Regions from separate parts of the Klebsiella oxytoca genome, predicted to be linked through region 3. Evidence: predicted binding sites of a transcription regulator. Region 3 holds the regulator's gene; each other region holds the start of a gene.

Region 1 (9,924 bases), 510 kb from region 3:
GCTGGTGCCGACCGAGGCAAGCACTCTCCATCGCCTGTTGGGCGCTCAGCCGGGAAGCCAGCGGATGCGCTATCACGCCGGTAACCCGCTGCATCTTGACGTGCTGGTAGTAGATGAAGCCTCAATGATTGACCTGCCGATGATGTCGCGCCTGATCGACGCGCTGCCTGCGCATGGAAGGGTTATTTTCCTCGGCGATCGCGATCAGCTGGCTTCGGTAGAAGCCGGTGCGGTGCTGGGCGATATCTGCGCGTGGGTGAATGCTGGATATACCCCGGAGCGGGCGGCGCAGCTCGCGCGGTTAACCGGTCAGCCGGTTCCGGCAGGCGAGGGTAATATGGCCGGTTCGCTCCGCGATAGCCTGTGCCTGCTGCAGAAAAGCTACCGTTTCGGTCGCCATTCCGGTATCGGCCATCTGGCCTCGGCGGTGAACAGCGGTGAACGCCGGGCGGTCAGGGAGACGCTACGTCAATCTTTTGCCGATATTGCCCTGCATCCGCTCAGTACCAGCGAGGAATATGAAGCGATGCTGAATCAGGCGCAGGCGGGCTACGACCGCTTCCTGCAGCTGCTGCGCGCCCGGGCAGAGCCCGAAGAAATGATCGCCGCTTTTGGCGAATTCCAGCTGCTGTGTGCGCTGCGCGAGGGCCCGTATGGCGTCAGCGGAGTTAATGAACAGCTGGAGCAGATGCTCAACCGTAAGCGGGCGATTACGTTACCGCGCCATTCGCGCTGGTATGAGGGGCGCCCGGTGATGATCTCCCGCAACGACAGCGCGCTGGGGCTGTTTAACGGCGACATCGGTATCGCGCTGGAAAGAGGCGAAGGCCTGCGCGTCTGGTTCCCGCTGCCCGATGGCAGCATCAAGTCGGTACAGCCAAGCCGTCTGCCGGAGCACGATACCGCCTGGGCGATGACGGTGCATAAATCGCAGGGGTCGGAGTTCGATCACGCGGCGCTGATCCTGCCTTCGCGCAGCGTGCCGCTGGTGACCCGCGAACTGGTTTATACCGCGATAACCCGCGCTAAGCAGCAGCTGTCGATCTACGCTGACGAACAGGTACTGACCCAGGCGGTTGTCGCGCGTACCGAACGCCGCAGCGGACTGGCGGATATTTTTTCCGCCGGGTGAGAGCCCGGCGGCTAATAGGGCGCCAGTAAAGGCATCAGCCATAGCAGCGAGATGGAATTCATGGCGAGAAAATACTTTGCCGAGCCTTTGGGGATCGGAGGCGTTGAGACATTAGCCACCACGATAATCAGGGTTGAAATCACAAGGTTAACGATCGACAGGACGATGAAAACAAAGAAAATGAACAGCCCGGCTCCCAGGGCGCTTCCGGAAGCGCCGCTGCTGCCCATCATCATCAGCAGAACGAGTAGCCAGGGATAAAGCGCAATAACGGTGACGATTAGCTTTATATTCTTCACAAACCAGTTTGGTGATTTCTGCATAATGAGTACACATCCTTTGTGTTTTGCAATGAAACGCTCAAAGATTAAATATCGGGGAAATTATCCACAATAAAGAAATAGAGTTTATTGCCCAGAAATAACCGGCGTTTCCTTTTTCTCTGGTCGTGATAAATACATTAACCAGCATGATGAAAATTATGGAAATAATAATATTAATGAATGACAGGGCGGCCAGCGCGCAAGCAAACGCCGCGCCTGCGCTGAAAAATCCGCCTGCGGGTTTATCCCTGACATTAAGAAAGACCAACACCATCAGCAGCCAGGGATATAAAGAGAGTAGTGCGGCAATTATTCGCCTGTAGCGAGGGGAATCGTTTTCAGAAAGGATCATTCAGGCTGCTCTCCGTGCTTATATTGCAACTCCGTTCTTAAGCTAATATAAGCGAGGCCAGCGGTCAGGGGAATAGATTAAAAAATACCAGGTTGTTGGACGAGAGAGATTTATCCCCGGTTACGGATGCGCTTCCGGGGATAATATTATCAGGCCAGATCTGCCATCAGCACCTTTGAGCGGCGCTGGTAGTTATACATCTGCTTCTTGCTCTCCGGCAACAGGTCGACGTCTACCGGCGTAAACCCGCGCTCCTGGAACCAGTGAATGCTGCGGGTAGTGAGGACAAACAGTTTACTGAGGCCCATTTGTTTCGCCTGAGCGGCAATACGTTCGAGCAGCATTTCGCCGCGCGAAGAGCTACGGTAATCCGGATGCACCGCTACGCAGGCCATTTCGCCAATTCTCTCTTCCGGGAACGGATAGAGCGCGGCGCAGGCGATAGTCGTGTTGTCGCGCTGAATAATGGTGAATTTATCTATTTCCATCTCCAGCTGTTCGCGCGACCGCCTGACCAGAATTCCCTGCTGTTCCAGCGGGCTAATCAGCTCAAGGATGCCGCCGATATCGTTAATGGTCGCGCGACGGATCTGCTCGGCGCTCTCCATCACTATCTGCGTACCGATCCCATCGCGCGAGAACAGCTCTTGCAGGAGGGAGCCGTTTTCCTGATAGCTTATCAGGTGGCAGCGGCGCACTCCGCTGCGGCAGGCTTTTACCGCACCGCGCAGGAAACGTACCGTCCCGGAGCTGTAGTCTTCGCCCGCCTCCATCTCTTCTACCCGCGCCTGAGCTTCATTGGGAAACAGCTCAGGGACGATCTCGCCATCCTGGCTGTAAACCCCCTGCGATGAGCAGAAGCCAATCATCTTTTCGGCTTTCAGCTTAATCGCCAGCTGGGTGGCAATCTCTTCGGAGGTCAGGTTAAAGCTTTCGCCGGTGACCGACACCGCCACCGGGCCCATCAGCACAATCGCGCCGTTATCCAGCTGACGGTGAATAGCTTCTTCATCAATACGGCGGATGCGCCCGCTGTGGCAGTAATCCACGCCGTCATCCACGCCCAACGGCTGCGCGATAATGAAATTGCCGCTGACCACATTGATATGCGCGCCCTGCAGCGGGGTATTGTTGAGGCTCATCGACAGGCGGGCGGTAATTTCCAGCTGCAGCATACCTGCCGCCTGCTTAACCAGCTCAAGGGTTTTGGCGTCAGTCACTCGGGTTTGTTTATGATAAACCGGCTCGTGGCGATGTTCAGCCAGATTGGCGTCAATTTGCGGGCGGGCGCCATAGACCACCACCAGACGAATTCCCAGGCTGTGGAGCAGGCCAATATCATTGACTATGCTGGAAAAATTATCATGCTCGATAGCTTCTCCGCCCAGCATGATGACAAACGTTTTACCCCGATGGGCGTTAATATAGGGGACAGAATGGCGGAATCCCTCTACCAGTTCGGTGCGACGTTCCTTCACCATGGCACAACCTCAATGCATGATTATTCGTAATTAATGTATTTTTATTCTGTTTTTCCAGCAAACGCAAGCCCCAATTTTTTGCTGAACCGAGAAAACAGTGTGAGCCAAATCAGGCTGTCAAAGATTGTTTACCCTTTTATAGATGACAGGTTATGCGCCTTTCGTTAAAGTTTCTGGTCAATCTGTTTGTTTTAACTACCAATGATTTCTTACTGCTTGGGAGTGGCATGTCGGGATACAAGTCAGGATTAAGCCGCCGCCGTTTTTTACAGGGGGCGGGCGCCATGTGGTTAATGAGTGTGAGTCCGGTTGGGTTAGCTGCCGCGGCGCAGGTGGTTGCCGTGCGCGTCTGGCCATCGTCGACCTACACGCGCGTCACCGTGGAGTCTAACCAAATCCTGAAATATCGGCAGTTTGCGCTCAGCAATCCAGAACGGCTGGTGGTGGATCTGGAAGGGGTTAATCTTAATTCCGTCCTGAAAGGTATGGGGAGCCAGATCCGCGGCGACGATCCCTATATTCAATCCGCCCGCGTGGGTCAGTTCGATCCGCAAACCGTACGCATGGTCTTCGAGCTAAAACAGAACGTTAAACCGCAGCTGTTTGCGCTGGCTCCGGTCGCCGGATTTAAAGAGCGGCTGGTGATGGATCTTTATCCTTCCAACGCCACCGACGTGCAGGATCCGCTGCTGGCGCTGCTCGAAGATTACAATAAAGGCGATCTTCAGCGCCAGGTTCCGCCTGCGGAGAGCGGGCCTAAGCCCGGTAAAGCCGGGCGCGATCGACCAATTGTTATCATGCTCGATCCCGGCCACGGCGGCGAGGACTCCGGCGCGGTGGGGAAATACCGCACTCGCGAGAAAGATGTGGTACTGCAGATTGCCCGACGGCTGCGCGCGCTGATCGAGAAAGAGGGCAATATGAAGGTCTATATGACCCGCAACGAGGATGTTTTTATTCCGCTGAAGGTGCGGGTTGCCAAAGCGCAGAAGCAGCGCGCCGACCTGTTTGTCTCTATTCACGCCGATGCGTTTACCAGCCGCCAGCCCAGCGGCTCGTCGGTGTTTGCCCTGTCAACTAAAGGGGCCACCAGTACCGCGGCCAAATACCTGGCGCAGACGCAGAACGCCTCGGATCTGATTGGCGGCGTCAGTAAAAGCGGCGATCGCTACGTGGATCACACCATGTTCGACATGGTGCAGTCGCTGACCATTGCCGACAGCCTGAAGTTCGGCAAGGCGGTGCTGGAAAAGATGGGCAATATTAATAACCTGCACAAGAACCGGGTGGAGCAGGCGGGCTTCGCGGTGCTGAAAGCGCCGGATATTCCATCGATTCTGGTGGAAACCGCGTTTATCAGTAACATCGAAGAGGAGCGTAAACTGAAAACGGCGAAATTCCAGCAGCAGGTTGCAGAGTCGATTCTGGCAGGGATTAAAGCCTACTTCGCCGACGGCGCCACGCTGGCAAGGCGAGGGTAACGCAACAGGATAGTGAAATGGCTCTACTGAAGAGCGCGCACGGCGGCAATATCCGCGAAGCCGCCGCGCTATTGGGTATTTCTGCGGAACAGCTGCTCGATTTTAGCGCTAATATCAATCCGCTGGGGATGCCGGAAAGTTTAAAACGCGCCATCATCGACAATATGGTTTGCGCCGAACGTTACCCCGATGTTGAGTATCAGCAGCTGCACCTCGCGCTGGCGGCACATCACCAGATCCCGGCTTCCTGGATCCTTGCCGGAAACGGCGAAACCGAAGCGATCTTTACGCTCGTTCAGGGTCTTAAGCCGCGCCAGGCCATGATCGTCGCCCCGGGCTTTGCCGAATACCGCCGGGCGCTGCAGTCGGTCGATTGCGCGGTACGGGAGTTTTTGCTGCGTGAAGAGGACGGCTGGCAGCTCACCGGGGCGATTCTCGACGCACTGACGCCGGATCTGGACTGCTTATTTCTCTGTATCCCGAATAATCCAACCGGTCTGCTGCCCGAGCGCCACCTGCTGGAACGGATTGCCGAACGCTGTCAGTCGCTGGGCATCGCCCTGATTCTTGATGAGGCGTTTATCGATTTTATTCCCGACGAGCCGGGATTTATTCCGCTCCTGAGCCACCATCCGCACGTGTGGGTGCTGCGTTCGCTGACCAAGTTTTATGCGATTCCCGGCCTGCGCCTGGGATATCTGGTGAATGGCGATGAGCGGGCGGTGGCGCGGATGCGCGAGCGCCAGATGCCGTGGTCAATTAACGCCTTTGCTGCGCTGGCGGGAGAGATCATTCTCCAGGATAGCGCTTATCAGCAGAAAACCTGGCAGTGGCTGGCGGAAGAGGGGCAGCGTTTTTACCATCAATTGCGCCATATTCCCGGCCTGACGGTCTATCCCGGTCGGGCAAACTATCTGTTTTTGCGCTGCGATGTGCCGGGCCTTGATCTGCAATATGCGATGCTGCAACAGCATATTCTGATCCGCAGCTGCGCCAATTATCCCGGGCTCGACGGGCGCTACTTCCGCGTCGCGATCCGCAGCCAGCAGGAAAATACGCAGCTGTTAACGGCTTTCAGGCGGATATTTAGCGAGTAGGTGTCTGCCGCCATTGTTCGTCAGCGGTTCTTCCCGGTGGCGCTGCGCTGACCGGGCTACAGGTTTACAGCCGTCTGCGGTCCGGTAGCCCAGACAGTCGCGTAGCGCCGCCTCCGGGGAAGGTGTACGGCATGAGGTTTTGTTGCGGTCTTCTCCCCGGCTTGCGCTGGGCTTAGCCGGGCTACGGGTTTACAGCCGTCTGCGGGCCGGTAGCCTGGACAGGCGCGCAGCGCCGCCTCCGGGGAAGGTGTACGGCATGAGGTTTTGTTGCGGTCTTCTCCCCGGCTTGCGCTGGGCTTAGCTAGGCTACGGGTTTACAGCCGTCTGCGGGCCGGTAGCCCGGACTGTCGCGCAGCGCCGCCTCCGGGGAAGGTGTACGGCATGAGGTTTTGTTGCGGTCTTCTCCCCGGCTCGCGCTGGGCTTAGCCGGGCTACGGGTTTACAGCCGTCTGTGGTCCGGTAGCCTGGACAGGCGCGCAGCGCCGCCTCCGGGGAAGGTGTACAGCATGAGGTTTTGTTGCGGTCTTCTCCCCGGCTCGCGCTGGGCTTAGCCGGGCTACGGGTTTACAGCCGTCTGCGGGCCGGTAGCCTGGACAGGCGCGCAGCGCCGCCTCCGGGGAAGGTGTACAGCATGAGGGTTTGTTGCTGTCTTCTCCCCGGCTCGCGCTGGGCTAAGCCGGGCTACGGGTTTACAGCCGTCTGTGGTCCGGTAGCCTGGACAGGCGCGCAGCGCCGCCTCCGGGGAAGGTGTACAGCATGAGGTTTTGTTGCGGTCTTCTCCCCGGCTCGCGCTGGGCTTAGCCGGGCTACGGGTTTACAGCCGTCTGCGGGCCGGTAGCCTGGACAGGCGCGCAGCGCCGCCTCCGGGGAAGGTGTACAGCATGAGGGTTTGTTGCTGTCTTCTCCCCGGCTCGCGCTGGGCTAAGCCGGGCTACGGGTTTACAGCCGTCTGCGGTCCGGTAGCCCGGACAGGCGCGCAGCGCCGCCTCCGGGGAAGGTGTACGGCATGAGGTATTGTTGCGGTCTTCTCCCCGGCTCGCGCTGGGCTTAGCGGGGCTACAGGTTTACAGCCGTCTGTGGTCCGGTAGCCCGGACAGGCGCGCAGCGCCGCCTCCGGGGCATAGCTGCGGCAGAGTTAGCGCAGCTCGACGCCGCCATGCACCATGCGCAACAGATGCTGCCTGGGCCAGAATTCGGTAAGCCGAGTTTCTTCCAGCCTCCGTTGCAAATACTCAATATCGTGACGCTGCCGGTCGAGCATCAGGCCGACCACGCTACCGCTGTGCGCCACGTTAATACCGTATAAATCGCACTCTTCCACCAGCGCCTGCAGCGTATCAAACCCCGGCTTTGGTAACAGATGCTGGCTGGCGATAGCGCTGAGCGTCGCCGCTTCCCCCATTCGTCGCGGATTATCCGTCTCGCAGGCCTGCTGAACTTTCTCCCAGGCCTGGTGCAGAGAGGCGGAATGGGCGTGTAGCTTTTCAAGCCGGGGAAGTCGGTGGTAATCGGTGGTCAGCAGCGTGGCGGGGCTTTCCAGTACCAGCAGATCGAGCTGAGGCTGGCTGCCGCAGGCAATCTGCGTGGCGGCGGTATTGTGGTCGAACAGGGTGAGCTGACGAAACAGGGTGCTGTCGGTGGGCTCCAGGGAGACGCAGAGCCGGGCGAGGGTGGGTTCATCCAGCGGATGGCCGAGATGATGCGCGGTGGCTACCGCCGTCGCGGCGATGTCCGCGGTACTGCTGGCCATACCTTTGGCGACCGGAATCGTCGAACAAATATCGATCCGAATCTCTTTACTCAGCTCCGGCGGATAGCGCCAGTAGCTCAGCAGCCGGTCGACCATGGCACGCGACAGCGGGCGTTCATCCGCGCGAGGTGAACCGTAGTCCACCTCGACGGTGCTGTACCAGTCAACGGGGCAGGAGACCAGCTTCTCGCTGCCGAGGATCCAGCCCTGGATGAGTTCGCCGCAGGAGGCGGGGCATTGCGCTACGGCCACATATTCACCTTTTTACCCGTTATACTTCAAGCTACAGGGGCGTTGGCTGCTCTCATTCACCCCAGTCACTTACTTATGTAAGCTCCTGGGGACGATGAGGGACATCCCTGTCCCTCACTAAAGCCAGCCTTTGGCTGTTCAAATTCGTTCCAGACGAATTTGTCACTCGTTTGCCGCGTTACTCGGCCTGCGGCCTCGCCCCTACGGGGCCAGCGCAAGCGCTGTTCAAAGCACAAGTGCTTTGTCCTGTAACTTGAATTATTTAGGGTAAAGTTTCAGAATTTTAAGCGCATAGTGTCATACCGATCCCGCTATTTCCATGATTCACCGCAATTTGCCTGGCGGCGAGCTCAGGCTGAAACGGTTAATGTCTCTACTTCAGGAAGTGCGAGGCGCATCACGTCGCGGGCAATCATCAGCTCTTCATTGGTATTGATGACCGCCACTTTGACCAGCGCCTGCTCGGTCTGAATAAAGGTGGCATTGTGCCGGTTTTTCTCTTCATCGACCGAAAGCCCGAGAAAATTCAGGTTATGGCAGATGGCGCTCCTGGCGCGGGCGGAGTTTTCACCGATGCCGCCGGTAAAGATCAGCGCGTCCAGGCCGCCCATCTGCATAATATAACTGCCGATGGTGGCGCGAATGCGCTCGGCAAACAGCGAGAGCGCCAGGGCCGCCTGACGATTGCCGCTGTCCGCTGCCTGCTCGACATCGCGGTAATCGTGCGAAACGCCGGAAACCCCCAGCAGGCCGGATTCATTATTCAGCAGTTGATTGAGCTGCTCCGGCGTTTTCCCTTCATGCAGCGCCAGCCACGGTAAAATTGAAGGGTCGATATCGCCGCTGCGGGTACCCATCATCACGCCGGACTGCGGCGTAAAGCCCATGGAGGTGTTAACGGATCGCCCGCCTTTGATCGCGCAAACGCTGCTGCCGTTGCCGAGATGGCAGCACACCACGCGCAGGGCGCTCAGCGGTACGCCCAGCTTTTCCGCCAGCGTCGCGCTGACGTACTTGTGGCTGGTGCCGTGGAAGCCGTAGCGGCGAATGCCCAGCTCGCTGTAGTAGCGCCACGGCAGCGGATAGATAAACGCGCGCTCGTCCAGCGTCTGGTGAAACGCGGTATCAAACACCGCCACCGACGGTGCGTCGGGCAGCAGCTGGCGGAAAACTTTAATGCCCAGCGCGTTGACCGGATTATGAAGCGGGGCCAGCTCCGCCAGGCGCTCGATTTCCGCTAAGGTTTCATCGGTCACCGGCGTGGAATCTTTAAAGCGCTCCCCGCCGTGCGCCACGCGGTGGCCGATGCCGTCGATATCCTGCAAGCTGTTAATAACGCGGTAGCTAAGGAGTTTCTCCAGCAACAGAGTGACGGCTTCACGGTGATCGGCAACGGGCGCCGACTCCTGCCATTTTTGCCCGGGTGTTTTAAGAGTGACCCGGGCACTTGCCATGCCGATACGTTCAATCAGTCCCTGACAGAGCATGTTGCCCTGCGGCATGTCCAGCAGCTGGAATTTTAACGATGAGCTGCCGGCGTTAATGGCCATTATTTTGTAAGACATAGAGGTTCCTTCGAATTCAGAAAATCCAGCACCGCGTCGAGACCTGAATTGTTCAGCGCGCTGGTAACAAAAATCTGCCGGGCACCGGCCTGCGTAAGCCACTCTCCGATAAGCGAGATACGCTGCGGGTCAGCGAGGTCAGCTTTAGTGACCAGGCCAATCGTCGGGCGGTTCATCGGAGCGGTAAAACCCGGAGAAAACGGCGACCACTGGGCGTCGGCGTTCAGCACCAGGGCAATAACGTCGGCCTCGCAGGCGCTGGTCAGCAGAGCGCTATACAGGCAGCGGTTCTCCAGATATTCGCCCGGCGTGTCGATGGCCATCGGCGACCATTCAATCGCCTGGGTTTTCTTGTAATGGAGCGCTTCGCCGCGCAGGCCCTGGGTCAGCGAGGTTTTGCCGCACTGGCTGGGGCCGATCAACATCAGACGTTTCATCGCGCTACGTCCGGGTTATTGAGCAGGTAGTAAACTGCATCATTTCACCCAGCG
Region 2 (9,924 bases), 650 kb from region 3:
GCCATATGCAGGCAGTCGAGCCAGGTATCAAGCGCGTCAAACAGCCCTTCTTTATCTTCCTGCATATCTTTGTTGTAGGCCAGAGGCAGCCCCTTGAGGGTCATCATCATGCCGGTAAGCGCGCCCTGTACGCGACCGCATTTACCGCGGATCAGCTCCAGCGCATCCGGGTTTTTCTTCTGCGGCATCAGGGATGAGCCGGAGGTTACGCGGTCAGAAAGCTCAATAAAGCCCGCTTCACCGGTATTAAAGAAGATCAGATCTTCGGCAAAGCGCGACAGGTGGACCATGCCGATTGAAGCATCGGACAGCAGTTCGAGCACGTGATCGCGATCGGACACGCTGTCCAGGCTATTGCGGGTAGCCGAAGCGAATCCCAGCCAGCCGGCAAGCTGTTCACGATCGATTTCATAGGCGGTACCCGCCAGCGCGCCGCAGCCCAGCGGGCTGACGTCCAGACGCTTCAACGCATCCTGCAGACGGCTTTCATCACGCGCCAGCATTTCGACATAGGCCAGACACCAGTGGGCAAATGTTACCGGCTGCGCGCGCTGCAGGTGGGTATAGCCCGGCATCACCGCGTCCTGATTAGCCTCCGCCGTCTCAACCAGCGCGCTTTGCAACTGGCGATTCGCCGACAGCAGCTCCACCACGGTGTCTTTGCACCATAGCTTCAGATCTGTCGCGACCTGGTCATTACGGCTACGCCCGGTATGCAGCTTTTTCCCCAGCTGGCCGACCTTGTCGATCAGTTTACCTTCCACCCAGCTGTGAATATCTTCCGCATCGCTTTCGAGGATCTGCTGCGGATTCGCCCGCACCTCTTCCAGCAGAATATTCAGCGCCTCTTCCAGCTGCAGTTGTTCATCAGCGGTCAAAACGCCAACCGTCACCAGCGCTTTGGACCAGGCAACAGAGCCAACGATATCCTGCTCCGCCAGGCGATAATCAAAGCGCAAAGAGTCGTTGAACTGTTTGAACCGCTGATCCGCTGCCTGAGTAAAACGCCCACCCCAAAGTGCCATAACATGCTTCCTTAATATCTTTGAATTTTATTGCCCGGTGCGCTGCACCTACCGGGCCGACAAAATGATTATTTGATTATGCCAGAATACGCGTGCCGATCGGCGTACCGTTAAACAGCGCAGGCAGCTGTTCCGCGTGGCGCCAGGAGGCGATATCCACCGGACGACCTAATGTCCGCGCCGCGTCCAGAGCCGCATTCACCTTGACGATCATTCCGTCGGTAATGATGCCCTGTTCAATCAGCTGCTCAGCCTTCGCCGCGGTCATTTCAGCAATACGCTGGCCTTTGCCATCGAGAATACCGCTTACGTCAGACAGCAGAATCAGATCGGCACCGAGCGTTGCCGCCAGCGCGGTGGCCGCCTGGTCGGCGTTAACGTTCATCAACTGGCCCTCATCGGTGACGCCGATAGAGCTCACGACCGGCAGATAGCCACCCGCCAGCAGCGTGTTAATCAACGCCGGAGAACCTGGCTGAGCGAATCCGACATGACCAAGCTCTTCATCTAGCTGCGTCACTTTGACGCTATCGCCATCGCCGAGGAATAGCCCAACGGAAGCCAGGCCGTGCTTTTTCGCCCAGGCCAGCAGCGTTTTATTGGCGGTACCCGCCAGCGCGCCGGTAATAATATCGATCTGATCCGCCGGCGTGACCCGCAGACCATTTTTCTTTTTCACCGGCAGGTTGAGCTGCTTCATGAGTTCATCCACCACGCAGCCGCCGCCGTGCACAATAATCAGCGGGCGCTGATGCGACTCGCGGTAGTTCACCAGCGCCGTAAACAGGCGCTCCAGCGCTTCTTCGCTATCCAGCAGGACGCCGCCGAGTTTGATAATTAAAGGATTCATCATCACACCTTAAATAAGAGACTGCGTCTCAGCGAAGCCGAAACGAATATTAGCGCACTGAACGGCCTGCGCGGCCGCGCCTTTCAGCAGGTTATCTTCCGCCGCCACCACGATGATATGTTCATCCTGGACCGCAAAACCGATATCACAGAATGGCAGACCGACCACATTTTTCAATGCAGGGACGCCTTTGTCGTATAAACGTACCAGCGGTTTATCCGCGTAGGCCTGCTGGAATACCGCCGCAACCTGCTCTTTGCTAACGCCTGGCTTCAGACGGCAGGTGATGGTTTCCAGAATCCCACGTTTAAAATTGCCCAGATGCGGGGTAAAAATAACCTCCGCGCCCAGGTGGGTTGAAATTTCCGGGTGATGACGATGGTTGAAAACGCCATAGGGTTGCAGGCTAACTTCGCAGAAGCTATTACCGATAGAGGCTTTACGCCCGGCGCCGCTGACTCCACTGGTGGCGTTGATCACCGGCCACTGGCTAAGATCTAATAACCCCGCGTCGATCAGCGGTTTTAACGACAGCTGGGCCGCCGTCGGATAGCAGCCCGGTACGGCGATCAGATTCGCCTCTTTCAGTTTATCGACGCTCCACTCGGCCAGGCCGTAAACCGCCTGCTCCAGCAGCTCAGGGTGCTGATGAGTAAAACCGTAATATTTTTCATAGAAGGCGCCGTCATTCACGCGAAACGCCCCGGAGAGATCGAACACCACGCAGCCTGCGGCAAGAAACTGTGGTGCAAGGTCATGGCTAACCTCATGCGCGGTGGCGAGAAAAACCACGTCCACTCCGGCGCTAAACTCGCTGATATCGGACATCGGCTGCAGCGGCAGATCGACAATGCCTTTCAGCTGCGGATGCAAATCGGAAACTAATTTTCCCGCATCATTGCTTTGCGCGGAGACCGTCAAAGCGGTTATGGTCATATGAGGATGGCGATTTACATAGGCCACTAGCTCTGCGCCGGCATAGCCGCTGGCGCCCACAATCAGCGTGTTCAACATTGGGGCTCTTCACCTTCTTGCTTACGTATATTTGCCCTGGAAGACCGTGGCCTTCCCCACCCTGTTGAGCCGTAAGAGCATCATCCTTACATTCGATGGGTTTTCTTACGCTCAACGATAATGTATTTTTATTCACAAATAATGCATGAATATTGATACTATCATGACCCGAGGTGTGTCAACAATGAAAAACAATTTACCGCCCTTTATCGAGATTTACCGCGCGTTGATCGCCACACCTTCCATCAGCGCGACCGAAGAGGCGCTGGATCAAAGCAATGAGTCTTTAATCAATTTATTGGCAGGCTGGTTCCGCGATATTGGCTTTAACGTTGAAGTTCAGCCGGTACCGGACACGCGGAACAAATTCAATCTGCTGGCCAGCACTGGTCACGACGCGGGCGGCCTGCTGCTCGCCGGACATACCGATACCGTGCCGTTTGATGATGGCCGCTGGACCCGCGATCCTTTTACCCTGACCGAGCACGACAATAAGCTATACGGCCTTGGCACCGCCGATATGAAAGGCTTCTTCGCTTTCATTCTCGACGCCCTGCGTGACGTTGATGTCACTAAACTGAAAAAGCCGCTCTATATTCTGGCAACGGCCGATGAAGAAACCAGTATGGCCGGCGCCCGCTATTTCGCCGAAACAACCCAGCTACGACCAGACTGCGCCATTATCGGCGAACCGACTTCGCTGCAGCCGGTGCGCGCACACAAAGGTCATATATCCACCGCGGTTCGCGTCCTGGGGCAGTCTGGCCACTCCAGCGACCCGGCGCGCGGCGTCAACGCCATTGAGCTGATGCACGATGCCATCGGCCGCATCATGCAGCTGCGCGATGACCTGAAAGAGCGTTATCACTACGCCGCGTTTACCGTCCCGTATCCCACGCTTAACCTCGGGGCAATTCACGGCGGCGATGCCTCCAACCGCATTTGCGCCTGCTGTGAACTGCACATGGATATTCGCCCACTGCCCGGCATGACGCTCAACGATCTTAACGGGCTGCTGAACGAGGCGCTGGCACCGGTGAGCGAACGCTGGCCCGGACGCCTGACCGTATCTGAACTGCATCCGCCGATCCCTGGCTACGAATGCCCACCGGACCATAAGCTGGTCGAGGTGGTCGAGAAACTACTCGGCGCGCAAACCGAAGTGGTGAACTACTGTACCGAAGCGCCGTTTATTCAGACCCTGTGTCCGACGCTGGTATTGGGTCCAGGCTCTATTAATCAGGCCCACCAGCCTGATGAGTACCTGGAAACGCGTTTTATTAAGCCAACTCGCGAGCTTATCACTCAGGTGGTCCATCATTTTTGTTGGCACTAAAACGCGCACCCTTCCGCTCAATTCTGCCTGTGTGGAAGGGTGGCACTTATCACATTTTCATAAGCAACACTTATCAAGCGACCTCTGATTTAAATTTGGCAAATTGCCGCGATTTATTCGTTTGCTGAACCGATTTCGCAACAATTGACGTGGGGGTTTTTACGTGGCTTTATAAAAGACGGTTGCTTATCCACCGCTCAAATTATCGAGCGCCGGATATAACAAAATAAAATGAGATGGGGTGTCTGGGGTAACATGAACGAACAATATTCCGCTTTGCGTAGTAATGTCAGTATGCTCGGTAAGGTGCTGGGCGACACCATCAAGGATGCGCTAGGAGAGAACATTCTTGATCGTGTCGAAACTATCCGTAAGTTGTCCAAATCTTCTCGCGCCGGCAATGAAGCCAATCGCCAGGAGCTGCTCACCACGCTGCAAAACCTGTCTAACGACGAGCTGCTGCCGGTGGCGCGCGCTTTTAGCCAGTTTCTGAACCTGGCGAATACCGCTGAGCAATACCACAGCATTTCGCCCAAAGGCGAAGCGGCCAGTAATCCTGAAGTGATTGCCCGCACCCTGAGAAAGCTCAAAGACCAACCCAATCTCAACGAAACAATTATTAAACAAGCAGTTGAATCTCTGTCGCTGGAACTAGTTCTCACCGCGCACCCGACCGAAATCACGCGTCGTACGCTGATCCACAAGATGGGTGAAATCAATAACTGCCTGAAACAGCTCGATAACAACGATATTGCTGACTATGAGCGTCATCAGGTTATGCGCCGTCTGCGCCAGCTGATCGCCCAGTCCTGGCATACCGATGAAATCCGCAAGCATCGCCCAACCCCGGTAGATGAAGCCAAATGGGGCTTTGCAGTAGTCGAAAATAGCCTGTGGGAAGGCGTACCAAACTATCTGCGCGAGCTGAATGAACAGCTGGAAGAAAACCTGAACTATCGACTGCCGGTCGATTTTGTGCCGGTTCGCTTTACTTCCTGGATGGGCGGCGACCGCGACGGTAACCCAAACGTGACCGCAGACATCACCCGCCACGTCCTGCTGCTCAGCCGCTGGAAAGCAACCGATCTGTTCCTGAAAGACGTGCAGCTGCTGATTTCCGAACTGTCGATGGTCGAGTGCACCGACGAGCTGCGCGAACTGGCTGGCGCGGAAGGCGCTCAGGAACCCTATCGCTACCTGATGAAAAAACTGCGTTCGCAGCTGATGGAGACTCAAGCCTGGCTGGAAGCGCGTTTGAAAGGGCAGAAACTGCCAAAACCTGCGGGCCTTATCACGCAAAATGAGCAGCTGTGGGAACCGCTCTATGCCTGTTATCAGTCGCTACAGGCCTGCGGAATGGGCATTATCGCCAACGGCGAGCTGCTGGATACCCTGCGTCGCGTAAAAGCCTTTGGCGTACCGCTGGTACGTATCGATATCCGCCAGGAGAGCACCCGCCACACTGAAGCGCTGGGCGAGATGACCCGCTATCTCGGCATCGGCGACTACGAAAGCTGGTCAGAAGCCGATAAACAGGCTTTCCTGATCCGCGAACTGAACTCCAAACGTCCTCTGCTGCCGCGCCAGTGGGAACCGAGCGAAGAAACCCGCGAAGTGCTTGAGACCTGTAAAGTCATCTCCGAAGCGCCACGCGGCTCTATTGCGGCTTACGTCATTTCGATGGCCAAAACGCCGTCAGACGTGCTGGCTGTACATTTGTTGCTGAAAGAGGCCGGTATCGGCTTCGCGCTGCCGGTCGCCCCGCTGTTCGAAACCCTTGACGATCTGAATAACGCCGACGACGTGATGACCCAGTTGCTGAATATCGACTGGTATCGCGGCTTTATCCAGGGCAAGCAGATGGTCATGATTGGCTATTCTGACTCGGCAAAAGACGCAGGCGTCATGGCCGCCTCCTGGGCGCAGTATCAGGCTCAGGACGCATTAATTAAGACTTGTGAAAAAGCCGGTATCGAGCTGACTCTGTTCCACGGTCGCGGTGGTTCTATCGGTCGCGGCGGCGCGCCGGCGCACGCGGCTCTGCTCTCTCAGCCTCCGGGAAGCCTGAAAGGCGGCCTGCGCGTCACCGAACAGGGCGAGATGATCCGCTTTAAATACGGCCTGCCGGAAGTCACCATCAGCAGCCTGTCGCTCTACACCAGCGCGATTCTGGAAGCCAACCTGCTGCCGCCGCCGGAGCCAAAAGCGCAATGGCGCGACATCATGGCCGAGCTGTCCGACGTCTCCTGCGAGATGTACCGCGGCTACGTGCGTGAAAATAAAGATTTCGTTCCTTACTTCCGTTCCGCTACGCCGGAGCAGGAGCTGGGTAAACTGCCGCTGGGCTCGCGCCCGGCCAAACGTCGCCCCACCGGCGGCGTCGAGTCGCTGCGCGCCATTCCGTGGATCTTCGCCTGGACGCAAAACCGCCTGATGCTGCCAGCCTGGCTGGGTGCCGGCGCCGCGCTGCAAAAAGTCGTCGAAGGCGGCAAGCAGAGCGAGCTGGAAAGCATGTGCCGCGACTGGCCGTTCTTCTCTACCCGCCTCGGCATGCTGGAGATGGTCTATTCAAAAGCCGACCTGTGGCTGGCGGAATATTACGATCAGCGCCTGGTGAAACCTGAACTGTGGAAATTGGGTGAAGAGCTGCGCGAACTGCTGTCTGCCGATATCAACGTGGTGCTGGCCATCGCCAACGACTCCCACCTGATGGCTGACCTGCCATGGATCGCGGAGTCCATCCAGCTGCGTAATATCTATACCGACCCGCTGAACGTACTCCAGGCTGAGCTGCTGCATCGTTCACGCCTGGCGGAAGAGAAAGGCGAAAAACCGGATCCGCGCGTTGAACAAGCGCTGATGGTCACCATCGCAGGCGTTGCGGCAGGTATGCGTAACACCGGCTAGTTCGCCTTGAGAAACCTGTTGCCCGGCTAAGCGTAGTGCGCCGGGTTAAAATCTCCAGCTCCGCTAAGCATCACGCTTAGCGGAACTTTTTTAGTGGTGCAGCATTTCGTCGACAATCTGCTCTTTATGCAGCGCGTAAGGGTAGTAGGTCGGCCAGTTATCCATCTCTTTCAGCAACGCTTCCTGCGACTCATTGCCCATAAAGATATGGAAATGTTGGGATTTGCGCGGCGCAATAGTGTGATCGCTAAACTGGACGAACTTTGGCGCTTTTGAATCCGCCTGCTGGCATTCAAACAGGTAGCGCACGCCTTTTTTACCGGATGCGTAGGTCAGGATTTTGTAACCGGAATAGGCGTACTTACAGGCATACACGGTTTTTCCGATGTGAAACTCCATGACGTTATCTTCGATACCAATCTGCTCCACATCGGTGGCATAGCCCTTTTTATAGTACTCCCGATATTTCGCCACGCTTTTACCGGCTTTTTTGGCCTTCTGCTCCAGCACGGCATCTAAATCGCCGTTCAGTAGATAGGGATTTACCGACTGCCAGATACCGTCCCAGTCGCTCAGCTCCCTGCCCTTAACATCCTGGTCGGCAAAAATGCCTTCACTCGCCTTTTGTTCCGCGTCGGTCAGCGCCGGGCCATGACTATGGTGACCGTGGGCAACAGCCTGACCATTCGCCAGTACCAGACTAATACTAAGCGCAAACGCCGAAATCTTTATGGTCATCACTCTCTCCTGAGCTTATGCTTGCAATTAAATGTTACGATATAACATATCAAACGTGTTATGCAACACCCTTTCTGCCTTTTCCTTTTACGATACCCAATACGCAAAAGGGAAAGCCGGATTGGAGAAACTGGTCCCGGAAATCTTATTTAGTGAACAGGTTTTCTCGGTACTGAAAAAAGGCCATATCTTGATATAATAGATGAAAAGTATCCCTGGAGTTCATTTATTCATCGATAGTGGTGCGGAATGTACCCTGAGGGAAATAAATCATCCACCAAACAAATAAAACATCATAGATGTTCGCTTGATCGGTAAAAAATAAATAATAGTTTTTGTTAAAAAATAATCTTTTAAAATATTTATATTTTCCGCGATGATGGTACGACACCCTCATCGGAAATCGTATCGCATAGGATTTTTCCTGATGATTCAGTCTGTTGATAGTGGTTTTTACCTTGCAAACTGCAGGCGGATATTATTTTTTTATGAAAAATAACAGCCTGAAATTAGCAGCAAAAAAACCAGAATAATTATAAGACTAATCTTACCGAACGGTTATTGACTACGCACCACCTCTCAAATAACATTAAAAATTAAATAACTACAAACCGCTCTGCTTTAATGTTTAAATTGATAAAGGATTTATCATGAAGTATATAATAAAACCACTTGCCTGCCTTATATTCCTGAGCCCTTTATTTTCTGGCATAGCCACTGCATCTAATAAATGGTCTGGCTGCGCAGAAAAAGAATATCACATCCAAAAACAGCTGGAGTATGCCAAAGCGTACGGAAATATACATCGAGTCAGAGGGCTGGAAAGAGCACTGACAAAAGTACAACTCTACTGTACGGACGGTAAAATCACCTCTGACTGGCAGGAGAAAGTTGCAGACAAAGAGAGAAAGGTCCGTGAACGAGTAGTAGAACTACAGCATGCACAGGCTTCAGGCGATCCTGAAAAAATCAGAAAGAAAGAAAAGAAACTACAGGAAGCCAAAAATGAGCTTATGGAAGCGCAGTCTGGTCTCAATCTGTCGCTGACCAGGCAATAAAGAAAAGAGACTGGACTAACCATCGTGGTTAAGCCAGCTCTCTTTCCGGAACCCTTTTCCGATAAGCTATTCCCTTCACTCACGCCCCAGCTTCATTATAGAAAAATCATGGTATGTAATATCACTAAAAGCCCCCAGCCGTGTGTAGAAATAACTGGTAAAAGCGTGATTGTGAAAATATAAAATCAGCGCGGGTCGACGAATAATCCAGCTACGATAACGTATCGCATACAGCACTCTGGTATTCTGACTTTCCCACGATGTTCGGTATGATGCAGATAAAACATGTTTTGCGGAGCAATTATGGATAACAGCATCAATCAGGTTATTGATTCTTTTATTAAAGGTCAGGCGGTTATTGGTAGGGTTCGCTTTTCCACAGAGTCCAGACCAGCATCTGAGAAAGCCGTCAGCGTCGATTTTCCGCGCCTCGAAATAATGCTTGAAGGACAACTTCGCGATCCGGCGATTAAGTCCGAATATGCCCAGCTCACGCCGCACGATGTGTTGTATATTCCCGCTGGCGGATGGAACGACCCACAGTGGCTGATGCCCTCCACTCTGCTAACCATCTTATTTGATAAGCAACAGCTGGAATTCGTCCTGTGCCATTGGGACGGCAACGCGCTTAACGTGCTGGACAAACAACAGGTTCCCCGCCGTGGCCCGCGGGTAGGTTCTTTCCTGCTGCAGGCGCTTAACGAAATGCAAATGCAGCCGCAGGAGCAGCACACGGCCCGCTGTATTGTCACCAGTCTGCTCAGCCACTGTGCCGATCTGCTGGGCAGCCAGGCGCAAACGTCATCGCGCAGCCAGGCGCTTTTTGAAGCTATTCGTAAGCATATTGACGCCCATTTTGCCGAGCCCTTAACCCGAGAGTCAGTGGCGCAGGCGTTCTATCTTTCGCCAAACTATCTTTCTCATCTGTTTCAGAAATGCGGACCGATGGGTTTTAACGAATATCTGAATCACATCCGTCTGGAGCAGGCCAGAATG
Region 3 (9,924 bases):
CTGGAAAATATGGCTGATGTGGTCAGGCTCCAGCCGTGAGACCTGCATATGGCGGTTTGGCAAGCGCACCAGAAACCCTTCCTGCTCCAGGGCCTGTAACGCTTCACGAACCGGCATACGAGAAAGCCCCAGCTGTTCCGCAATACTCTCCTGCGTGAGCTCATCTCCCGGTTTCATACTGCCGGAAAGGATCTCGTAACGGATCATTTGAGTAATGTGGTCCCTGGTCTGCTTTCTTTCGATTTTTTTCACGACGCCCTCGTTTGTTGCCGCTCAAGACGCGGGGAGTTTAGCAGATTTACCAGCAGGTTGAGTCATTCAGGGGCGGGAGAAAGGCATAAAAAAGCCGGAACCCAGGCTCCGGCTAATCTTTTTATGAAACGTTATTTATTCACAAATTCTTCGCCCAGTGCGATATCTTTCTGCAACGTATCCAGCATCCCTTCCAGCGCCTGCTGTTCGAAAGCGCTTAGTTTGCCAATCGAGCGACGCTCTTCTACGCCATTTTTACCTAACAGCAGCGGCTGCGAGAAGAAACGGGCATACTGGCCATCGCCTTCAACGTAGGCACATTCGATCACGCCTTTCTCTCCCTGCAGAGCGCGAACTAAAGAGAGACCGAAACGCGCGGCTGCCTGTCCCATCGATAGCGTCGCGGAACCGCCGCCGGCTTTTGCTTCGACAACTTCAGTACCGGCGTTTTGAATACGTTTAGTCAAATCCGCCACTTCCTGTTCGCTGAAGCTCACATCCGGGATTTGTGACAATAAGGGAAGAATGGTCACGCCTGAGTGGCCGCCGATAACCGGGACCTCGACATCTGAAGAGGATTTATTTTTCAGTTCGGCAACAAAGGTATTTGAGCGAATAATATCCAGCGTAGTTACGCCAAATAGCTTGTTCTTATCGTAAACACCGGCCTTTTTCAGTACTTCTGCGGCAATTGCAACGGTAGTGTTTACCGGGTTGGTAATAATCCCGACGCAGGCCTGCGGGCAGGTTTTAGCGATTTGCTGTACCAGATTTTTCACAATACCGGCATTAACGTTGAATAAATCGGAGCGATCCATACCAGGTTTACGCGCTACGCCAGCAGATATTAACACGACATCAGCGCCTGCCAGTGCAGGAGTGGCGTCTTCGCCGGAAAAACCTTTGATTTTTACATCGGTAGGGATATGGCTTAGATCAACCGCCACGCCCGGAGTTACCGGAGCAATGTCGTACAACGAGAGTTCTGAACCTGAAGGCAGTTGGGTCTTAAGTAGTAGGGCAAGCGCCTGGCCAATTCCACCAGCGGCGCCAAGGACTGCAACTTTCATCCTAAACTCCTTATTATGGTTAAAATAATCTTTCGTTATTCCGTCGCCTGGACCTTAATTCACAAGATGAACAATTACAATAATTATGGCTGAAGAATGCGTGGTCGTGCGCAGCGATGCATTTTCCTCCCTGAGACTGACCATCCAGCAAAACGTAGAACCGGATCGACTATTGGTTACAATACACCCAGCACATTGAGCAGAACAACATCATTTAATAACATTTCATTTACTTTTTTATCAATTTGCGACCCGTGACGAAAGCATGTTCCTTGTTAGTGTTTTTTGCTAAAATATGCGCCCTTCATAACATTATTTACGCTTCTCCCCTGCGGATTATTTGCATAAAAATGCATGCTTATGCATAATGATGTTGTTTTTACCACCATAACTGGGTGACTTATGCGTAGTTCGGCAAAACAAGAAGAACTGGTTAAGGCGTTTAAAGCGCTGCTTAAAGAAGAAAAATTCAGCTCTCAAGGTGAAATCGTCCAGGCGCTTCAGGATGAAGGCTTTGATAATATTAACCAATCTAAAGTCTCACGTATGCTCACTAAGTTTGGCGCCGTCCGTACGCGTAACGCCAAAATGGAGATGGTTTATTGTCTGCCTGCCGAGCTTGGCGTTCCGACGACCTCCAGTCCGCTAAAAAACCTGGTGCTGGATATCGATTACAACGATTCGGTCGTGGTCATTCATACCAGCCCGGGAGCAGCACAGCTGATTGCCCGCCTGCTGGACTCTCTTGGCAAGGCTGAAGGTATCCTTGGTAGCATTGCGGGTGATGACACTATCTTTACCACCCCAGCGAGAGGTTTTACCGTTAAAGAGCTGCATGACGCCATTCTCGTCCTGTTTGAACAGGAACTCTGATTCCCTCCCCCTCTGGTTAACACCAGAGGGCACCCTTCAAAAAATTATCATTTCTTTAACATTTTGTGTGTTTTTCCGCTTATATACATACTTTTACCTAACAAAAACGACTTAAACGCACAAAAGATCAAATCCATATATCATTATGATTTTAATAGATATATTGATCATACGTGGCTAAAAAATAACATTTCTAATACTTATACGTTATAAAAACGACATTTCTTTGTAATCATTTACATGAATAACAATTAGCAAGGTATTAATATTTTCAGTGATTAGTGTATACTTGATTTTGTGATGAGGGTCACGAAACAAAGGCCCCCAACAAAAAGATTCGACGAGGTGAACATCATGAAAATCAAAACCACTGTAGCAACATTAAGCATTCTTTCCGTTCTGTCCTTTGGCGCCTTCGCCGCTGACTCCATCAACAGCGAACAGGCTCAAGGCCGTCAGGCAATCGGCACTATTTCCGTCGGCGCGGTAAGCTCTTCCCCGATGGATATGCACGAAATGCTGAACAAAAAAGCGCAAGAAGAAGGTGCTTCTTCTTATCGCATCATTGAAGCACGTACCGGCGATCACTGGCACGCAACCGCTGAACTGTATAAATAAGATTTAACAATTGTCGGCCATTTACTGAAACAGAATCTCGCCAGCGGCCTCACAGACGCACAATAGTCTGATGCCGCTGCAAAAAATTAAGGTTGGAGAAAAAATTATGAAAAGCGCAATTATCATCGCATCCCTGGGTCTGGCTTCCGTTCTCTCTTTCGGCGCAAACGCAGCCGTGAATCAAGTGAGCGCAGAGCAGGCGCAAAATCTGCAATCCATGGGCACCGTTTCCGTTTCTCAGGTAGGCAGCGCTCCGATGGATATGCGTCAGGAACTGGCAGCTAAAGCTGAGAAAGAAGGTGCCAGCAGCTACCGTATTATTGAAGCACGCACCGGCGACAACTGGCACGCTACAGCTGAGTTGTACAAATAAACCCTCGTCGTCTTATCCGACGACTTGCCCCCGCCCTGTCGGGGGCTTTTTTATGGCTACCGCACGTTAAAACGAAGTTCTCCTTCCAGTTCTTCCTCCGCCTCATCAAATAGCAATATTAACGCGCCAAAGCGCCGCCGCTGATTCTCGCTTAGATGAACAAACTCGATCTCCAGCGGTAGGGGCAACAGACCGGCGGTCACCGCCTCCCACAACGAATCAAGGTTGTTCACTCTCTCATGCTCCAGAGCGAAGGTGCGTGAAAACTCACGATAAAAATCCTGCTGCTCAGCTATTTCATCGAAATCAAAGGTATAGGTATTCATTGCCCGCATCCTGTCCACACCTGCAGCTCTTCATAGCCCGGAACCCCGGCATGTAGTTCCACTCTGACGGAGGAGTTATTGTTCTGACAGTTAAGTATAGCGATAAAAAAACCGACGCTTCAGGCGTCGGTTCTGGCGGTTAGCTATTGGTTAAAACATGCTGATACTTATGCAGCATATCCACCAGCCTGCGTACCGGCTCGGTCACCTGCTCAGAGGCTTCCCAGAGCTGTAATTTTTGCTGGTAGACATCCAGCTCATCAAGCAGGCGAGTAAAATAGTAGCGCCGCTTGTCATCATTGCTGGCGGAAATAACGCGATCCGCCGAACGACGCAGCTGCCGGTGAAAGGCGGAGAGGTCGTCATTTATCGGTACCGGCGCATCGCGTAAACGCTGGTGCGCGATAATCAGGGTCAACGCCAGGCGAAACCGGGCAATATCACCCGGAAATTTATTCAGCAGCAAAAAGAGCTGGCGATAGAGGGCCGGTAAATGGTTCTCTTTACGTCGCGCGGTATTGGTGGTCAGCGATGATACCGCTGCCGACACGAACTGGTTGAGCAACACGCGACCGGTGCGGGCCTGCGAGTTATCGCGAACCAGCAAGATCACCATCAGCGCGAGGAAACATCCCACGATCTGACCTAAAGCGCTATCGAGAAACTGATTGAATTCAAACTTCATCGGATTATCGAGCACCAGAATATTAATCGTGCTGGCCAGTGCCCCCAGCGATCCCAGCCGCCGCTTTTGTACCTCAATGCCGATAAAAAATGCCATCACCGCGAGGCTGATACACAGCAGCAGCATACTTTGTTGAGTGGCGGGCATAATCACGAGGAAAAACAGCGCGCCCAGCGGTAAAGCCGCCAGCGTGCCGTAGAGGAAATCAATAGCCACCATTCGCGGATTGGGCAGACGCATGGCTAAGGCAGTGACAACCGCAATCATCACCATCGCTCCGCTACCGGAAGTCCAGCCAGTCCATAGCCAGAACAGCGTTCCGAGGATACAGGAGATGGACGTGCGCCAGAAGTTAACCATCGCATGGTGTCGCTCGGCGGATTCCGCCTTCACTACCACTTCCCCTTGCAGCACTTCCTCTTCAATACGGCTGATTTTGGTATTACCGACGACTCCCCGTTTCAAAAGCAGATAGCGCGTAGCGGCCCCGACCCAGCTGTAGATCGTCACCGGCGTATTGTGCTCCCCCTTCCAGGTCAAAAAGCGGCGCATGCGCTTTAGCTGCCGGTGCACATCCTGCACGGTCTCTACCGGTTCAGCAAACAGCTCCCGATAATCATCGGTGACCATCTCAGGCCGGGTATTCTGAATCAAAAAGGTTTCACAGGCCTGAGTAATCAAGGTCAGAGAGAGCGTATTGATAGCCTTCAGCCGCTGGTTCACTTTTGCCCAGCGTGAAGATTCCATGATCAAATTGGCGCGCATCCCTTCCAGCCCGTTGGTACGGCGAACCAGCGCGCTCCAGGCCTTATCGACCTCATCTTTATCGCCATATGCCACGCAAAGCTGCATCAGGCGATATTGATCGATCAGCAGATTATCCAGCTCAAGGTCGATCTCTTTTTTAATCGAACGCGGCGAAAATAGCAGGTCCGCCACGATGGCGCTGACGATACCCACCACAATTTCACTGCAGCGTTCGACGGCGAACTGCGGTGCCAGCATCGGTTCTTCGTGGATGGTGATAACAATGATAAGCGCGGTATAGCCCGCCAGACCCCAGGCGTAGGAGTTTTCAACCCGTACCAGCGAGGAGATCCAGGTACAGAATCCCGCCCACAGGCAGCAGACCAGAACCATCAGTAGCGGGGCGCGGATCATCACAATGATGATCGCCAGCGCCGCAATACAGCCAATGAAAGTACCGACAATACGCAGCATCCCGCGATAGCGAATAGCGCCAGAGTAAGGCTCACCTCCGGCGGCAAATGCAGGACCAGCAGCAACAATAGCGGCGGTAAGCACCGCCCAACGCGGTGTTTCCAGTTGGAAGTGAAAACCGACGAATAACGCCAGCACCACCGCACAGGCTAATTTAACGGCAAAGCGGAGATGCCGAAGCTCGATGGTGAAGATCCCCATGGCGGTTAACCAAACTCACGCAGGCGCATCGCCAGTTTCTGGAAAAAGTTTGCCCGACGGGTATCACGATCGTCTTTACCGGTAATCACCACCGTTGCGGTAGTCCCCGCAGGCCAGAGGTTACCCTGCTGTTGGTCAAGACGAATGCGTACCGGTACCCTCTGCGCCAGGCGCACCCATTCAAGGTTTGAATCAATAGAAGCCAGCCCTTTAGAATCGCTGCTGCTGCTGGCATTAGTGACGCCGGCGGCAATGCTGTCGACGGTACCCTTAAGGGTTTGCACGCTTCCCAGCGGCGTAATTTCGGCTCGAAAGCCGGGACGTACGCCCTCAAGCTTGGTCTCTTCAAGATAGGCCATCACATAGAAAGTATTCTGTTTAACCAGCGCTACAGCGGTCGAACCGCGGGTAATAAACTCGCCGCGGTAAACATTCAGGTTAGTCACCCAGCCATCGGCCGGGGCGCGAATTACCGTGCGTTCGAGATCAAGCTTCGCCAGATCGCGGCTCGCGACCGCTTTGGCTAGCTGATGCTCAACGGTTTGCAAAACGTTATTCGCCTGATCAATTTCTTCCCGGGACATCGCCTGGACGCCAAGACGATTACGACGACCGGCTTCAACCCGTTTCTCCTGCGCCAGAGTCTGGTAGTAGGAAACATCGGCTTCCGCCTCGGCTAATGCTTTCTGGTAACGGGGTTGATCGATGATGAACAAAACCTGGTCTTTCTTAACCAGCTGGTTATCCTTAATATTCACCTGCGAAATCAGTCCGGAAACATCGGGAGCGATGGCCACGATATCCGCACTAAAGCGCGCATCGCGCGTCCAGGGCGAGGCGGTGTAGTACACCCATGCGCGAAAAATCGCCATAAATGCCAGGATAACCAGTATCACAGTGATTGCGGTACGGAGGATATTTCTTGTTAGTGTTTTCACATCTACCTCAAACGAACAAACGCGATATCAGATAAAACAGGCAGCAATAGAGCGCGGTATTAAACAGTGCCGGGTGCCAGACAAAATCATAGATGCCGGTCGGAACCAGCAGACGATGCACCAGCCAGAAGATGGCTAGCGACAATAGCAACTCAAAGAAGATCGGCGGAAACGATAAGCCGAAAATCACAATGACAGGAAACAGACTCATGATGACCTTGATAAGAAGCGTGCAGGTGGTATGCGCAATGCGTTTATTATTTAGCTAACTATATAGTACCGTAACAATTGCAGCCTTATCTATAATTTGTGATCTAAATCACTTTTAAGCCAGAGTGAATAATGGAACGATTAAAACGCATGTCCGTTTTTGCCAGAGTGGTTGAATTAGGTTCATTTACCGCCGCGGCCCGTCAGCTCCAGATGAGCGTTTCTTCCATCAGCCAGACCGTAGCCAAACTGGAAGATGAACTGCAGGTTAAGCTCCTCAACCGCAGCACGCGTAGCCTTGGCTTAACAGAAGCGGGAAAAATATATTACCAGGGCTGCCGGCGAATGCTGTTCGAAGTCCAGGATGTTCACGAACAGCTCTACGCGTTTAACAATACGCCCATCGGTACGCTGCGCATCGGCTGTTCTTCAACTATGGCACAGAATGTCCTGGCTCGCATAACCGCGGAAATGCTGAAAGAACACCCGGGGCTGTCGATAAATCTGGTGACAGGAATTCCTGCACCGGATCTGATCGCCGACGGTCTGGACGTGGTTATTCGCGTGGGCGCACTGCAGGACTCCAGCCTCTTTTCCCGCCGGCTGGGCTCAATGCCGATGGTGCTTTGCGCGGCAAAAAGCTATCTCCAGCATGCTGGCTGTCCGGAAAAACCGGGCGATCTCGCCAGTCACTCCTGGCTTGAATATAGCGTCCGACCGGATAACGAATTTGAAATTATCGCTCCGGAAGGGATCTCAACCAAGCTGATCCCACAGGGACGATTCGTCACTAACGATCCGATGACTCTGGTGCGCTGGCTAACGGCAGGCGTCGGCGTCGCATACGTTCCGCTGATGTGGGCGATCGATGAGATCAACCGCGGCGAACTGGAGATCCTGCTGCCGAGCTACCAGTCCGATCCGCGCCCGGTTTACGCGCTATATACGGAAAAAGATAAGCTCCCTCTGAAGGTACAGGTGTGCATTAATTACCTGACCGAGTATTTTGTCGGAGTGGCCAAAATTTACCAGGGTATGCACGGCCGTGGAATTGCCCGCTAGTGGCCTTATACCGGATTAAGGCTTCTCGCTGTTACGATTGTCTCGCTGAGGTGGTCGCGCCTGCCCGTGGTTACGGCTGAATGCTTCCCTGCTTCTGCAACCCGTTCAAATCGCGGCGAATGATCTCAATGCTGACCTGCAGAAAATGGGACAGCGCTGCGGTAGTTAAGGTGTAGTGCTGATTGAGTAGCTCGACGAGCTGCTGCTGACGGGCGGCTTTCATCGCTGCCTCGCAGAGGTGAATTGCGCCTTCGCGGAGTACGAAAGCGCATTGTGAGATATCAGGCGGTACCGCCGACGGTAAGGTTATCCACTTTAAGCGTTGGCTGACCAACGCCAACCGGCACGCTCTGGCCCTCTTTGCCGCAAACGCCAACGCCGCTGTCCAGCTTCAGGTCGTTCCCGACCATGGAAATTTGCTGCATCGCTTCAATCCCGGAACCGATAAGCGTCGCCCCTTTCACCGCTTTCGTCACTTTCCCTTTTTCAATCAGGTAGGCTTCAGAAGTTGAGAAGACAAATTTCCCGGAAGTGATATCCACCTGACCACCGCCGAAATTCGGCGCATAGATCCCGTAATCGACCGATTCGATAATCTCCTGCGGCGTGGATTTCCCCGCCAGCATATAGGTGTTGGTCATACGCGGCATAGGCAGATGCGCGTAAGATTCGCGGCGACCGTTGCCGGTTGGCGCCACGCCCATCAGCCTGGCATTGAGTTTGTCCTGCATATAGCCTTTAAGGATGCCGTTTTCGATCAGCACGTTGTACTGACCCGGCGTGCCTTCGTCATCGATGGCAAGGGAGCCCCGGCGGTTGGCAATGGTGCCATCATCCACCACGGTACACAGCTCAGAAGCCACCAGTTCTCCCATATGACCGCTGAATACCGACGTCCCGCGACGGTTAAAATCACCTTCCAGGCCGTGACCGACGGCTTCATGCAACAGCACACCCGGCCAGCCAGCCCCCAGCACGACCGGAAGCATTCCGGCAGGCGCCGCGACGGCGGTCAGGTTAACCAGCGCCATACGCACCGCTTCTCTCGCCCAAACATCGGCGCGCACGTCGCCATCCTGAGAAGCCAGGAAATAGTCATAGCCAAAACGGCCGCCGCCGCCGCTGGCGCCGCGCTCGCGTTTGCCGTCTTCTTCAACCAGCACGCTAACGGAAAGACGAACCAGCGGGCGAACGTCCGCCGCCAGCGTACCGTCGGTAGCGGCGACAAGGATTAATTCATAAACGCCGGTGAGGCTGGCGGAAACTTCCTGCACCCGTTTATCAGCGGCTCGGGCGGTTTTATCAACCCGGCGCAGAATATCCAGCTTCTCTTCCCGACTCATGCTCTGCAGCGGGTCGATGCTGGTATAAAGGGAGCTATATTCCACCGCACCGAGAGTATGAACTTTACCATCACCGCGATCGCGCACGATGGTGCGGGCCGCCTGCGCGCTCTGTTCCAGCGCCAGTCGGCTAATCTGGTCAGCGTACGCAAAGCCGGTTTTTTCCCCGCTCACCGCGCGCACGCCGACGCCCTGATCGATATTGTACGAACCATCTTTAATGATGCTGTCTTCCAGAACCCAGGACTCGTGATAGCTCGACTGAAAATAGAGATCGCCGTAATCCAGACGACGCTCGGCCAGTTGGCCAAGAATGGTAAACAGATCCTGATGATTCAGGCCGTTTGCCGACAGTAATTGTTCACTTACCAGGTTCAGACTCATCGTTATGCTACTCGTTTGTTGCCGCCTCTCAGGCGGAAATAAAAAAGGCTATCTATTGAGAGTGCGGTAATTACGCACAATCGTCAAATCATTGCTTTTTGTCGCTTCGCGCCTGGCGCAGCACTTCGTTAATTTGCGGCTGATCGATAGGACCGGTGATGCGATAGCGCAAAATAGAGACTTTATTCCACAGCGGCCCCAGCACCTTACTGGCGGCAAACACCGCAGCACCGATAATTGGGTTCACGGCAAAAGCTGCCGCAACGCCTACGGTCGCGGAAATCTCCGGCGCGACCACGGCCTGCATATCCAGCTGACGGCGAACAAGATCCACCGAACCTTTCATCGCGATATCCGCTTCCAGGCCA

What was found. Region 3 encodes ArgR, which controls arginine synthesis, uptake and breakdown. Its sites were predicted from a motif close to ANTGAATAAAAATACANT; they were not measured.
Region 1: argA (amino-acid N-acetyltransferase) is a predicted target of ArgR. The motif match lies at 3,321-3,338, and genes of this name have one in related genera.
Region 2: argC (N-acetyl-gamma-glutamyl-phosphate reductase) is a predicted target of ArgR. The motif match lies at 3,009-3,026, and genes of this name have one in related genera.

Annotation. Positions count from the first base shown of each region.
Region 1 is NZ_CP046115.1:4,372,296-4,382,219, reverse strand. Features, by position in the region: gene recD (exodeoxyribonuclease V subunit alpha) at 1-1,132, shown strand, start outside; gene GJ746_RS20440 (hypothetical protein) at 1,144-1,455, opposite strand; gene GJ746_RS20435 (hypothetical protein) at 1,493-1,807, opposite strand; gene argA (amino-acid N-acetyltransferase) at 1,957-3,288, opposite strand; gene amiC (N-acetylmuramoyl-L-alanine amidase AmiC) at 3,516-4,769, shown strand; gene cobD (threonine-phosphate decarboxylase CobD) at 4,787-5,866, shown strand; gene GJ746_RS20415 (L-threonine kinase) at 7,002-7,868, opposite strand; gene GJ746_RS20410 (acetate/propionate family kinase) at 8,219-9,433, opposite strand; gene pduV (propanediol utilization protein PduV) at 9,418-9,870, opposite strand; gene pduU (propanediol utilization microcompartment protein PduU) at 9,875-9,924, opposite strand, start outside.
Region 2 is NZ_CP046115.1:140,954-150,877, reverse strand. Features, by position in the region: gene argH (argininosuccinate lyase) at 1-1,025, opposite strand, end outside; gene argB (acetylglutamate kinase) at 1,102-1,878, opposite strand; gene argC (N-acetyl-gamma-glutamyl-phosphate reductase) at 1,885-2,889, opposite strand; gene argE (acetylornithine deacetylase) at 3,074-4,225, shown strand; gene ppc (phosphoenolpyruvate carboxylase) at 4,481-7,132, shown strand; gene zinT (metal-binding protein ZinT) at 7,223-7,870, opposite strand; gene GJ746_RS00675 (DUF1090 domain-containing protein) at 8,521-8,928, shown strand; gene GJ746_RS00670 (helix-turn-helix transcriptional regulator) at 9,232-9,924, shown strand, end outside.
Region 3 is NZ_CP046115.1:4,882,441-4,892,364, forward strand. Features, by position in the region: gene GJ746_RS22785 (GntR family transcriptional regulator) at 1-252, opposite strand, end outside; gene mdh (malate dehydrogenase) at 384-1,322, opposite strand; gene argR (transcriptional regulator ArgR) at 1,725-2,195, shown strand; gene yhcN (peroxide/acid stress response protein YhcN) at 2,550-2,813, shown strand; gene yhcN-B (DUF1471 family stress response protein YhcN-B) at 2,920-3,186, shown strand; gene GJ746_RS22810 (barstar family protein) at 3,243-3,512, opposite strand; gene aaeB (p-hydroxybenzoic acid efflux pump subunit AaeB) at 3,652-5,619, opposite strand; gene aaeA (p-hydroxybenzoic acid efflux pump subunit AaeA) at 5,625-6,557, opposite strand; gene aaeX (p-hydroxybenzoic acid efflux pump operon protein AaeX) at 6,565-6,768, opposite strand; gene aaeR (HTH-type transcriptional activator AaeR) at 6,900-7,829, shown strand; gene GJ746_RS22835 (DeoR family transcriptional regulator) at 7,900-8,052, opposite strand; gene tldD (metalloprotease TldD) at 8,111-9,556, opposite strand; gene yhdP (AsmA2 domain-containing protein YhdP) at 9,645-9,924, opposite strand, start outside.